DNA from 3 places in the Brevibacillus sp. AF8 genome. Region 3 is predicted to be linked to each of the others. Evidence: predicted binding sites of a transcription regulator. Region 3 holds the regulator's gene; each other region holds the start of a gene.
The links. Region 3 encodes LexA, which represses DNA repair genes until DNA is damaged. Its sites were predicted from a motif close to CGAACATATGTTCG; they were not measured.
Positions count from the first base shown of each region.

Region 1: the regulator LexA is predicted to act here: its motif matches at 1,514-1,527, upstream of KB186_RS21185 (WYL domain-containing protein).
Region 2: the regulator LexA is predicted to act here: its motif matches at 1,809-1,822, upstream of uvrB (excinuclease ABC subunit UvrB).

Region 1 is NZ_JAGQDN010000019.1:1,823-6,085, reverse strand. Features, by position in the region: gene KB186_RS21190 (MFS transporter) at 177-1,418, shown strand; gene KB186_RS21185 (WYL domain-containing protein) at 1,585-1,806, shown strand; gene KB186_RS21180 (hypothetical protein) at 1,902-2,168, shown strand; gene rsgA (ribosome small subunit-dependent GTPase A) at 2,412-3,497, shown strand; purine riboswitch at 3,634-3,735, shown strand; gene KB186_RS21170 (xanthine phosphoribosyltransferase) at 3,967-4,263, shown strand, end outside.
Region 2 is NZ_JAGQDN010000025.1:12,993-17,255, forward strand. Features, by position in the region: gene uvrB (excinuclease ABC subunit UvrB) at 1-1,730, opposite strand, end outside; gene KB186_RS24460 (flagellar hook assembly protein FlgD) at 1,911-2,843, shown strand; gene KB186_RS24465 (hypothetical protein) at 2,907-4,263, opposite strand, start outside.
Region 3 is NZ_JAGQDN010000001.1:639,178-643,440, forward strand. Features, by position in the region: gene KB186_RS02370 (HelD family protein) at 1-414, opposite strand, end outside; gene crcB (fluoride efflux transporter CrcB) at 454-819, opposite strand; gene KB186_RS02380 (DUF896 domain-containing protein) at 916-1,113, opposite strand; gene yneA (cell division suppressor protein YneA) at 1,190-1,525, opposite strand; gene lexA (transcriptional repressor LexA) at 1,688-2,311, shown strand; gene KB186_RS02395 (DUF456 domain-containing protein) at 2,362-2,847, opposite strand; gene KB186_RS02400 (DUF4269 domain-containing protein) at 2,956-3,531, shown strand; gene KB186_RS02405 (SOS response-associated peptidase) at 3,528-4,217, opposite strand.

The sequences.
Region 1 (4,263 bases), on a different contig from region 3:
ATGTTAAAAACACTATTCAGAGCAAGCAAGTACACAGGAAGGAAAAATAGGAACGGCAGCATGACGCGTACGCATTTTGCACAGTAGCGGATTGCACAGTAGCGGATTGTAGAGTAGCGATCAGTATGTGAAAACGGGACGCGTCATCTGCCTAAAAAAAGGTGGATACTGCTTCCATGTTCATGAATGCGACAAAAGTATATACGATCAAAAGTTTTTTGACTTCCCTGGCCAATACAACCATGTTCACGACCTATGCGCTTTACTATATTGTGACACTGGGCTTTAACCCGTTTGAATTGCTATTGATCGGGACGGTATTGGAGTTATCCGTGTTGGTGTTTGAAGGGATAACAGGAGTAGTTGCGGACACGTACAGTCGCCGTCGCTCCGTCATTATTGGGATGTTTTTTCTGGGAATTGGATTTTCGATGCAGGGGATCGTTCCCGTGCTTGATGCTTGGATACCGTTGATTTCTGTCTTCGGCTTGGTCCTGTTTTCGCAAGTCATCAGTGGTCTCGGGTATACGTTTATCAGTGGAGCGGATACTGCATGGATTGTGGATGAGGTTGGAGAAGAGAAGATCGGTACGATTTTCATGAAGGCTAAGCGCTATTCCTTGTTTGGGAATCTGCTCGGGATTGCACTTAGTGTGGCTTTGTCAACACTCGCCCCCCATTTGCCTTTCCTCATAGGTGGCTTTATGTATCTGGGGCTTGGTGTCTTTCTGATTCTGTTCATGAAGGAGACCGGATTTATTCCTCGTGAGCGTGAGCAAGGTGCTTCCCACGTGAAGGAAATGATTCAGACGTGGACTTCGGGTGCCCAAGTGATTCGCAGTCAGCCGGTTCTCATGCTGATCTTGTTCGTGACCCTATTTACGGGTGCAGCTTCTGAAGGGTATGACCGTTTGTGGGAAGCGCATTTGATCGCAGAAATTGGCTTTCCGGAGCTAGCGGCTATTTCAATGCCAATGTGGTTCGGGATCATTGCCGCACTCGCAAGCTTACTCGGCCTCATCGTCGTAGGCGTTGTGGAAAAAAGGCTGAATGTGAACAATGAGAGGGTTGTCCTTGTGGGCATGTTCACGTTGACGGGACTCAAAATTGCAGCGATGATTGCTTTTGCTTTTTCCCCTAGCTTTAGCTGGGCATTAGTTGCATTGCTGTTAATCGGTGTGATTCAGTCTTTAAGCAGTCCGCTGTATGATACGTGGCTGAATCTAAACATTGAGAGCAGTGTGCGAGCGACGGTTTTATCGATGATGGGCCAGTCCAATGCCTTAGGACAAACGGCAGGTGGTCCGGCTGTCGGGTGGATCGGAACCCGTTTTTCGATTCGTGCTTCGCTGGTTGCGGCGGCTATTTTATTGGCACCGATTCTGATTGTGTTCGGGCGTGCGCTTAGAAGGCGCTGAGTCAAACAAAGTGTGACAAGTATAAGGCATGTGTCCATTTTTAGGGCGCATGTCTTTTTGTTGTGGAAATCGTTGGTTATTGCAAACAAAACTTGCGAACAAATGTTCTCTTTTGATATGATGATCTCAACAACAAGAAGACACATTATGTGGTGGTGACAGCCTGATGATTCAGGAGTTGAGAAGGTACGCAACGCGGCAGCAAGCAGTGGAGATCATTTATTTGAAGAAGGATGGAGAGACTAGCAGGCGCACGATCCGTCTGGTACAGATTGATGAGAACAAAGGGAGCTTAAAAGCATATTGTTATATGAGGAAGGCGTATCGTGTATTTGTATTGGAAAACATTTTGGCGATCGTACCCGTGTCAGGGCATTTTGCCGGATGAAAGGGATCATCCTCCACGCCCCCAGCCTATTCCAGCTACACTATGTTATACTAAATAGGAAACAACTTCAAAAAAGAGGAAGGGCGGGGACAACAATGGAGTTCTTCATTGTCATCGTCATCATGTTTTTGATCGTAGTATTTGTCTTGGCGTCCAAAGCTGCAAAAGGCGGAAGTAGTCGCTCTCATTCCTCTTCAGACAGCGGGGGCGGAGCCTTCTTTGTAGACAGCTCTCACAATCATCATCATCGAAATCACGACTCAAACGATCGTTGGGATAGCTATGACGGCGGAAGTGATAGCGGTAGTGGTGGAGACAGCGGTGGTGGCGGAGATAGTGGAGGCGGCGGCGGGGGAGATTGACGCTGTTGCATTTTGTTTCATTATGGTACAATAATTGGGAAATATGATTCCAAACCTGAATGGTAGGTTTGCTAAAGGAGAGATGTTTTATGGTAGTCATCAAATTTGTTCAGAGTGTCGTAGTCGGGGTCACAGGAATCCTCCTTTCAAGCGAACAGTAATACCGTTCACCAAATGAGGATTCGACTGTGACTGGTTCTGGCTGATAGCCATATATTTAACCAATTGCAGGGGGAATCCGCAGTGAATCAACTAACCAATCAACAAGTATTGCAATCTATGGGCTGGAATGAGTATTTTGCTAATCATTTTGCCCCTTATGCCGAGCAAGGCTACAGTGTGGGACGTATCACACTCGAACATAAACGTATTTATCGTCTGTGGAGTGAGCATGGCGAGCTCTTGGGCGAAGTAACGGGTAAGCTTCGTTATGAAGCCATCGGGCGAGAAGATTTTCCGGCTGTCGGGGACTGGGTAGTGATCAGTGCTCGCCCAGAGGAAAAGAAAGCCTCCATCCACGGACTTCTTCCACGTAAGAGCAAGTTTTCCCGCAAAGTAGCTGGGGATACAGTGGAAGAGCAGATTGTGGCCGCGAACGTCGATACCGTTTTCCTCGTGAATTCCTTGAATAATGATTTGAATTTGCGCAGGTTAGAACGCTATCTCATTCTCGCGTGGGAAAGTGGAGCCAATCCGGTAATTGTGCTTTCCAAAGCAGATTTGTGTGACGATCTGGATGCATGCATGGCAGAGGTAGAATCAGTTGCGATCGGAGTACCTGTTCACGTAGTCAGTGCTGAGCAGGGAGAAGGACTGGATCAACTCGCACCGTATCTGGGCGAGGGCCAGACGATTGCCTTGATGGGTTCCTCTGGTGTTGGCAAATCCACGTTGATTAATAAATTGAGCGGAGCGGAGATGCAAAAAGTCAGTGGCGTTCGTGAAGGTGATGACCGTGGCCGCCATACGACGACACATCGTGAATTGTTCCGCTTGCCGAGTGGTGCTCTGATGATCGATACACCAGGCATGAGGGAACTTCAGCTCTGGGAGGCAGATGAAGGCTTCCGCGGTGCCTTTGACGATATCGAGTCCATTGCGGAAACATGCCGTTTCAATGATTGTAAGCATATGCGCGAGCCTGGCTGTGCTGTTCAAGTTGCCATCCAAGCTGGATCATTGGAAAAGGCACGCTTTGACAGTTATCTGAAGCTTCAACGCGAATTGGCACATCTGGCGCGTAAAGAAGATGCAAGGCTTGCAGCGGCTGAAAGGGATAAATGGAAGAAGCTCAACGTTCAAATGCGGCAGAAAAAACCGAAGAGATAAGTATGAGAGCCCTTGAGAAATCAGGGCTCTTTCCTTTGTTTGAGCAAGTAAGCGCTTCCTTTTCCTTTCAAAAATTAACGCTTGCTCACAACGAGGGAGTTATGATAGATTTGGTCAATACTCGTTATTACACTTCGAAAAAAATAGATAGGTAGCTCGTATAATTTTGGGAATAAGGCCCAACCGTTTCTACCAGGTGACCGTAAATCACCTGACTACGAGTGAAAGTGCGTCTAGGGTTCCGTCTTTTTCTTTCCTATTCCAATCATAGGTTGAAAGAAAGCTGGTCCGAGCGACGCAGGCACGAATGATGTGTCACACCTAAGGGATAAAAGCCCAGAGGGACAGTTTCACTTGGCGTTGGTTTATTACGTAGCCCGCTTGTGACACTGTCCACTCTGGGCTTTCTATATTTTCAGCAGGCCGCAGGTAAAAAGTGGCCGGAACCATATCCGAGGAGGAAGAACTGATGAAAGAATTACAAGAGCGCATCGTACAGGACGGCAAGGTACTGTCGGCATCCGTTTTGAAGGTGGATGCGTTTTTGAACCACCAGGTAGATCCACAATTGACGATGAAGATCGGACAGCGTTTTGCCGAGTTGTTCGCTGGTGAAAACATTACAAAAGTCGTGACGATTGAGGCAAGTGGAATTCATTTTGCGATGGCGACTTCCTTTGCTTTGGGTGTTCCCTTTATCTATGCGAAAAAGAAAAAAGCTGTCACGTTGACAGAGGAAGTATACTCTGCTCCTGTTCATTCTTTT
Region 2 (4,263 bases), on a different contig from region 3:
TTGTACGCCATCTGAATGGAACGACGACGTTCTGTCTCTCGAATCGCAGAAGCCATCGAATCTGTCATTTTGTCCGCGTACATGATAACGCGTCCCTCTGCGTTCCGCGCAGCCCGACCGATCGTCTGAATCAGCGAGCGCTCATTGCGCAGGAACCCTTCCTTGTCTGCATCCAAAATCGCCACAAGCGATACCTCCGGCAGGTCTAGACCTTCCCGCAAGAGGTTGATCCCGACAAGCACGTCAAACTCGCCCAAACGCAACGAACGTAAAATCTGCATCCGCTCAATCGTTTTAATATCCGAGTGAAGATAGCGGACCTTGATTCCGATTTCTTTCAGATAGTCCGTCAAATCCTCAGACATTTTCTTCGTCAGAGTCGTGACGAGAACTCGCTCATTTTTTGCAATCGTAGCCTGAATCTCGCCAATCAAATCGTCAATCTGTCCTTTGATCGGACGTACCGTAACTGTTGGGTCAATCAAGCCTGTCGGACGAATCACCTGCTGCACCATTTCCGGGCTGTGCTCCAGCTCATAAGGACCAGGCGTAGCTGAAATGTAAATCGCTTGTTTCAGCTTTCCTTCAAACTCTTCGAACTTGAGTGGGCGGTTATCGCGTGCAGAAGGCAGACGGAATCCGTGATCGACGAGTACATCCTTTCGTGCGCGGTCACCGTTATACATCCCCCGAACCTGCGGCAAGGTCATATGCGACTCATCCATCATGACGATAAAATCTTCTGGGAAGTAATCCAGCAAGGTATACGGAGCATGCCCGGCAGGAAGTCCCGTCAGATGACGTGAGTAGTTTTCAATACCGGAGCAAAAGCCCATCTCCATCATCATCTCAATATCGTACCGTGTGCGTTGCTCCAGTCGCTGTGCTTCCAGAAGCTTGCCCGCATCACGGAATTCTTTCAGTCTTTCTTCCAGTTCGGCCTCGATGCTTTGGATAGCCAGCTTCATTTTCTCCTCGCGCGTCACGTAGTGAGAGGCAGGGAAAATGGCAATGTGATCACGCTGTCCCAAAATCTCCCCGGTCAGTACGTCAATCGAAGTAATCCGCTCAATTTCATCTCCGAAAAACTCTACGCGAATCGCCTGCTCACTCTGTGAAGCAGGAAAAATCTCCACCACGTCACCCCGCACGCGGAACGTACCACGTGTAAAGTTGATATCGTTGCGTGTGTACTGGATATCGACCAGCCGATGCAAAATCTCGTCCCGTCCTTTTTCCATGCCAACACGCAAAGACAAGAGCAGTTCGCGATACTCTTCCGGCGAACCCAATCCGTAAATGCAGGAGACGGAGGCAACGATGATCACGTCTCGGCGTTCAAACAGCGCACTGGTAGCCGAGTGACGGAGCTTGTCGATCTCCTCGTTGATGCTCGAGTCTTTTTCAATAAACGTATCCGATTGGGGAATGTATGCTTCGGGTTGATAGTAATCGTAGTAGCTGACGAAGTATTCCACCGCGTTGTTCGGGAAAAACTCCTTAAACTCTGCACACAGCTGAGCGGCCAGAGTTTTGTTGTGAGCCATCACGAGTGTCGGCCTGTTCACCTGAGCAATTACCTGGGCAGCCGTATAAGTCTTTCCCGTTCCCGTCGCACCCAGCAATGTCTGGTGTCGCTTGCCAGCCTTTAACCCTGCCACCAGCTCGGCAATGGCAGTCGGCTGGTCACCGGACGGTTGAAACTCCGATACCAATTCAAAACGCTCCATTCCCTCGTTCATCTCCTCATAGCATGACTGTTTCTACTTCCATTATAACACAATTCCGGCTAGTTTAAGCCCAAAATTCGAACAAACGTTTGTCTTCATCTTTCCACCAATTTTTCCGATATAAGATGAAGGAAGCACAAACATACGCAGATACACTCGCCACCTTCAGGGAGGATTGACATGTCAGATACCGGAACAACCGTCAAAAATAACCCTTATATACAACCGCATATGAGCTATAAAGGCAAAAAAGAATTCTCCACAGAGCTCGACCAAAATGCCTTTATGAAGCTCATGCTGGAGCAGTTAAAGCATCAAGACCCTATGTCCCCCATGGACAACTCTCAGTTCATCCAACAAACAAGTATGCTGACCATGGTAGAAAAAATCACAAAAATGACCACGCTGATGGAGCAATCGAACAACAGCATGGTCACTTTGGAAAAGTATGAAAAGCTGGTAGGTCGTACTGCCTCGTATTCCCTTACTACAAAAGACGAGATGACGGGAGAAACCAAGACGGAGAAGAAAGAAGGCGTACTTGATGCCGTCTACATGGATCAAGGCAAAATCTACTTCCGTATTGCAGGCGAATCGACGCCGATTCCGCTGGCAGACGTCTCCGGATTGGAATCGCAAGGTCTGGCCGGCAATACGCTCGACAACAGCGTGAAGTACATGGAAATGATCGGTCGTGAGATTTCCTATAAAGTAACAAAGGAAGTCGACCGGGATGGCAATCCAGATACCAAAAACGACATTTCCAAAGTTGATGAAATCTTGAATGGCGTCATCACTGGTTTTACCACCAAAAACGGTACCGCACAATTCCAACTGGATAATGGATCAACCGTAAAAGCCGAAGAAATCGTAGGCATGACGGTGAAACCTGAAAACAGAACAATGGGCAACTCCCTTGCCTACGCGCAAATGATCGGCTACAACATCACGTACAACCAGTCTCAAACGAATCCGGATGGCACCACTAGCACTACTCCTCTTACCGGAGTAGTTAAGGCTGTCAGCATGAAAAACGGAGTCGTCGAATTCGTCCTCCAGGATGATAAGAAAGTTGCTCTCAATCAAATCACAGGATTCGAAGCAACTGCCTAGAACCTATACAAAAAGCCGCACATCTTCGAAATCGGAGAAGGCGGCTTTTTCTTTTGCAAATACCTATTCGTTTACGATCACTTTTCCGGTTATCGCATCCACATAAAACGTATCATCTACTTTAAATTCTCCCCCGCAGAAGCAATGCGAGCGAGTTTGGCGAAACGAAAGGTCATAGCCGAGCTTCCATGTAATCGTGCCTTTCTTATAATCTGGCTGGTGGATATAGGTCAGCTCAAGTGGATAGGTTTGCAGTAATCGGGTCATGGCCACTTGTTCTTTAAGGGCTTGGGAACGGGCCGGGTATTTGACACTGGCCGGTTTGTTTATGCTCACCTGCTCCCATGTACCCGTCCATGAATCGATCTGAATCGTATACATCCCGTTCTCCACACTTTGATTGACCCCATAAACTGGAATGCCGTTTACAAGGGGATCAGCTATGATCGAGGTGTACCTTTCATCTCCATCCTCCGTTATTTGGATCTGATTGCTTCCAGACGGAGCCAGTCTTTTCAAAAGCTTATCCGCTTCCATCCGATCCCGCTTCTTATCCGTTTTCACATTAGACCATTGTGGATTGTTCACCTTTGTGGAAAATTCAAGCAGTTCACCAGTCTTTGCATCTGTCACGAGTAGATGATGCTGCTCGCCGTTATTGCTTCCCTCAGGAAAGGTAGCCATTCGAGATATCTTGTCAGCATCGGGAACCCCTTCACCAAAATTTCCCCATATGAAATAACGAAGGGCTGGACCATCATCGTAACTCGCCTCGTAGATGGACAGCGGCAGCTTTTCTGTTTCGATTCTAAACAACATGCGTAACAAATCACGCGCTTGCGTCTCTGTTTGCGCTACCCACCTCTCACCTGTTCCGGTCACATTGATGATCTGAGAGGGGTTGGTTGTCGCTCGGGAATTCGTTGTGACCAATCGTTTGCCACTAAAGGCATCCAATGCACTACCTGTATGTTGTTGCGTGATAATTCCATTTTTCAGGACATAAGCGAGCTTTGCTTCTACCTGATCGCTTTGATTATGAATGGGCAATAAATAAACGAGCTCCAATGGACGGCTTTCTTGCCACTTTCGAACAGCTTGTTCGGGGGAGATGATGCGCTGCGGAGATGGGAGTGAAGAGGGACTTACTTTTTCGTATAGCCTGCCATCAAACGTAGAAAACCAAACGATTCTTCCCGAGGCATCAAAACTGACGAGACAATCATAATCGTCATCGAGCACCACATTATTCAGGACTCGCACCAACCGAACCGTCAATAGGTCCTTATTTTTAAAAACCTCTCTTGCTTGGTAAGCATTTCCTGTGGCAGTTCCCTGCAATCCAGCGACAAAAGCCAGCGCACGTGCTTTTGCCTGCTGCTCAGTCGGGTAGGCAGGCTTTGTTGCTGCTTTCGGGGTA
Region 3 (4,263 bases):
CGCAAAATTACGCTTTAAGCGAACTTCACCTCGCACGATCTCTCGTCCCATTCGATAAAACGCGTCTTTGCTCTCACCGGAATAATAAAGACTGGCGATAGGCGCACGCCAATCCACGACGACAGAATCAAACGTATCGCTGCGTACAATTCCCCGTTTTCCTATGTAGACCTGATCCAGCTCGTAGATCTCATCTTTCAAGAAGTCCACTCTGCCGAAATAAGGCTTCTCTCGCCCCTGATCTTCCAGGTAACGCAAATCCTTTGCCTTTTTATAGTTAACGACCTGTTTCACATAGTCATCTGTCGCCTCGCGAATATCATTGCGAAGCTGCTCCATTTCTTCGTCAATCGCCGAAATTGTTTCATCCAGCTTTTTTTGTTCCCATTCATAATCACGATGCTGTGTACTCACCTTCATTCCCCCTCACATGTATCGTGTCCATTGAACGTATCAGGACCATTGCCTACCCAGCCATATTCCAACCGCACAAGAAAGTAGCCCGACTCCCAAACTGAGAAGAGCGTACAAAGTGCCACGCAACAGGTGGCCTTCTCCCCAAAAAGTGACCACTTCCAAGGAAAAGCTAGAGAAAGTCGTAAATCCTCCCATGACCCCCGTTGCAAATAAGAGATAGAGTGTTGGAGATAATATGCCACGTTCTTTCCCCAGCACGAACAAGATGCCGATGATCAACGATCCACAAACATTGGCGATCCAGGTTCCCCATGGCCATCCCGGCTGATTCGCAAGCAAAGACAATAGGTAGCGCAAAAGAGAGCCAACTGCTCCTCCAACCGCTACAGCTATCCACGCCATCGCTTTCCCTCCCTGGCAATCAAAGCGTTATGTATGTCACAGAAAAAGACACCCTAGCGTCAAGCGAGGATGTCTGTCGTATCAGTAATTGTTATCTTACTGTTTTGGCTTATTTTCTTCAAGGTCTTCCACATAACGGATGGAATCCAAATTAGCTCTCAATGAAAGCTTAACGGCGTCAATGTACTTTTGGCGCAATGCTTTTTGTTCGAGCTTTTCTTCTTCAGTCAAACCTTCTTCGCGAGATTTTTTGACCAATTCATTAATGCGTTTAATTTCTGCGTCAGATACCACTGCTGGTTCCTCCCACTCTGTAGTAGTGCCGCTTCATTATACCACATTCGAATGATCCCGCAAGACAGCCGAACACTTACGGCATATCAGGCATGATCAGAGTCTGACCCGGGTAAATCCTGTTGCTATCCAAACCGTTCGCTTCCTTGATTTCTATGATATAGTCACGAACATCTGTATGCTGATCTGAGTAGCGAACGGCTAACGACCATAGGCTATCTCCGGATTGTACGGTTACCTCAATGCCTTGTGGCTCCTCCATTGGCGAAGAAGCAAACACTAGTTCGGTCAACAAGTAAAAAAAGAGAATAAATGTAATAAGAAACAAGAGAGCTTGACCTCTCGTGATACCAAAACGAACACGACGTTCTTCTTTTTTCTCGAAACGATTACGTACTGTCGATGAATTCATGATAATGGCCCCCTTACAAACATACGTTCTGTCCTTTTGTAAACTCATAATAAATGAGAACGTATGTTCATGTCAACAATGAATCGAACTTATGTTTGTCGAACGCAAGCTCCCATGGTATAATATAGGAAAATATGTTCGAGAAATCAGGGGTGTCTTTCTATGTCAAAATTATCGAGTAGACAACAAGCCATCATCGAGTTCATACGAAAGGAAGTTCGTGATAAAGGATATCCGCCTTCTGTACGTGAAATTGGAGAGGCTGTCGGACTCGCTTCCAGCTCAACGGTACATGGTCATTTGGCACGTTTAGAGAAAAAAGGCCTCATTCGTCGAGACCCTACCAAACCTCGCGCCATCGAATTGCTATCAGATGAAGATCGTTTTCAAGACAATTTCGAAGACTCTGTCGTCCGTGTGCCCGTAATCGGAAAAGTAACTGCTGGACAACCGATTACAGCCATTGAGGATGTGGAAGAATACTTCCCGCTTCCAGACAATATCGTGACTTCAGACAAGGTCTACATGCTGCGTGTCTCCGGGAACAGTATGATTGATGCCGGAATTCTCGACGGAGATTACGTCATTGTTCGCCAACAACACGTAGCGAACAATGGTGACATTGTCGTAGCCATGACAGAAGAAGACGAAGCGACCGTCAAAAGATTTTTCAAAGAAAAGAACCACTTCCGACTCCAACCGGAGAATGCCACAATGGAACCGATCATTCTGGAGCATGTCACCATTCTCGGTAAAGTCATCGGTGTCTATCGCCTCATTCACTAGTTTCCACGTAAAAAAGGACAGCCTCGGCTGTCCTTTTCGTTTTCTATATGTTATCTGGCGATAAAAAACCAGATGATCATCGTAACTTGCAAGATGACTTTTACGACCGCACTGCCCAAAAATCCGATCAGTGAACCTACCCCTGCTTTCACTGCTCGCTCCATCGATTGCTTCTGCACCATTAACTCTACGATAACGACGAATACAAACGGCAAGATCAGCATACCAAACGGTGGAAACACGAAAATCCCGAGGATAATTCCGACCGCAGCGGCAATGGACGACCATTTTGACCCCCCATACTTTTTCACGAAGTACATGTTCGTCAGCAAGTCAGCACCGTAAAGTAGAATGCTTAGAACGACCATTCCCCACCAAAAGGATGCCGGCAATCCCGCTCCCGGATCTGCAATAAAAAAGTGATAGAGTAAAAAGCCCGCCCACAGCAAGATCGTATCAGGTAAAACGGGTAAGAAAATTCCTGCGATGCTAAGCAAGAACAATAACACAACTACGACCCACAAAAATATTTCCATCCACTACACTCCCTTCATTTAGGTATACGAGTGATTACCGATTTCGTTGCGTACTTATTCACTTTTGTCTAAACTATTTTAAAAGAAAGTAGACATGGAGGTTGTCTCATGAGAAATTGGCATGATCTCTCTTACCTGGGCAGAGGAACAATACGCCAAAAAGCGGCGTTGGAAGCAATTCAACAGACGCACCTCATGGAAGTACTATCCGATTACCGTCCAGTGCTTGCCGGAACCATCCCATTGAACATTGACGTTGTAGGAAGTGATCTGGATATTATTTGCGAGAGTCATGATTTGCATCAGTTTGAGCAGGTTGTTCGTAAAGCGTTTGGCTGTTTGCCTGGATTTGAAGTGACTCAACTAGATATAAAAAGTATTCCCACGTGCGTTATCTCTTTTTTCACAGCTGACTTTTGGTTTGAATTGTTTGCTCAACCGTTAGCTGTCGAAAAGCAAAATGCCTATCGTCATATGGACATCGAAGCACGATTGCTAGAAATAGGGGGCATGGATGCATACCAACACATCAGAGCTCTGAAGCAAAGCGGCATCAAAACCGAGCCTGCATTTGCTCGATACTTTCATATTCCAGGTAGTGATCCATATGAGGCCTTGTTGCAATTGGAATCGTTAACCGAACAGGAATTACGTGAAAGAGTTCATCTCCTACGAAAGGATTAATCTTCAAGCAAAGAGCCGACCTCTACTTCTTCAATACAGGAAGGATCATCATTTTTGGGGCTGCCCACTTTGGTAGATACCGGATACACCATCATCTCGCTGGAATCATAGGGGGTAAACAGTGACTGGAGCTGCAACCGATCATACTTCTCCCGATCAAGCCATAAGTCCTCGCCATCTTTCTTTAAGATGACAGGCATTCGCTCATGAATATTCTCCATGAGCTCATTCGCCTTTGTCGTAACAATCGTACAGGTATGTACTTTTTCTCCCTCTTGATTCGTCCACGTATCAAACAGGCCAGCAAAAGCGAATGGTTCCCCGGTTTTCAACATGATCCGCATCGGTTGTTTCCCTGAAATGGTGTTCATCCACTCATAAAAGCTGTCGGCAGGAAGGATGCATCGCTTTCGGGCGAAAAGCTGTTTGAATGCTGGCTTTTCATTTAATGTCTCGCAACGCGCATTGATCATTTTGTAGCTGCTCTTCTCATCGGCAGACCACGACGGTACTAGCCCCCATCTCAACTGACCCATACGCCGTTCGCCGCGATCTGCAATAATCGCTGGAATGAACTGACCCGGTGCAATATTGTACCGTGGCTTTGCATCAAATGGAATGACTTCGATTTGGAACCGTTCCTTCCATTTTTCCAAGTTCGTTACGAGAGTAAAACGACCGCACATGCTTTTCCCTCACATCCTTCCCTGGATGCCTGCTTTTCTCTTCTAT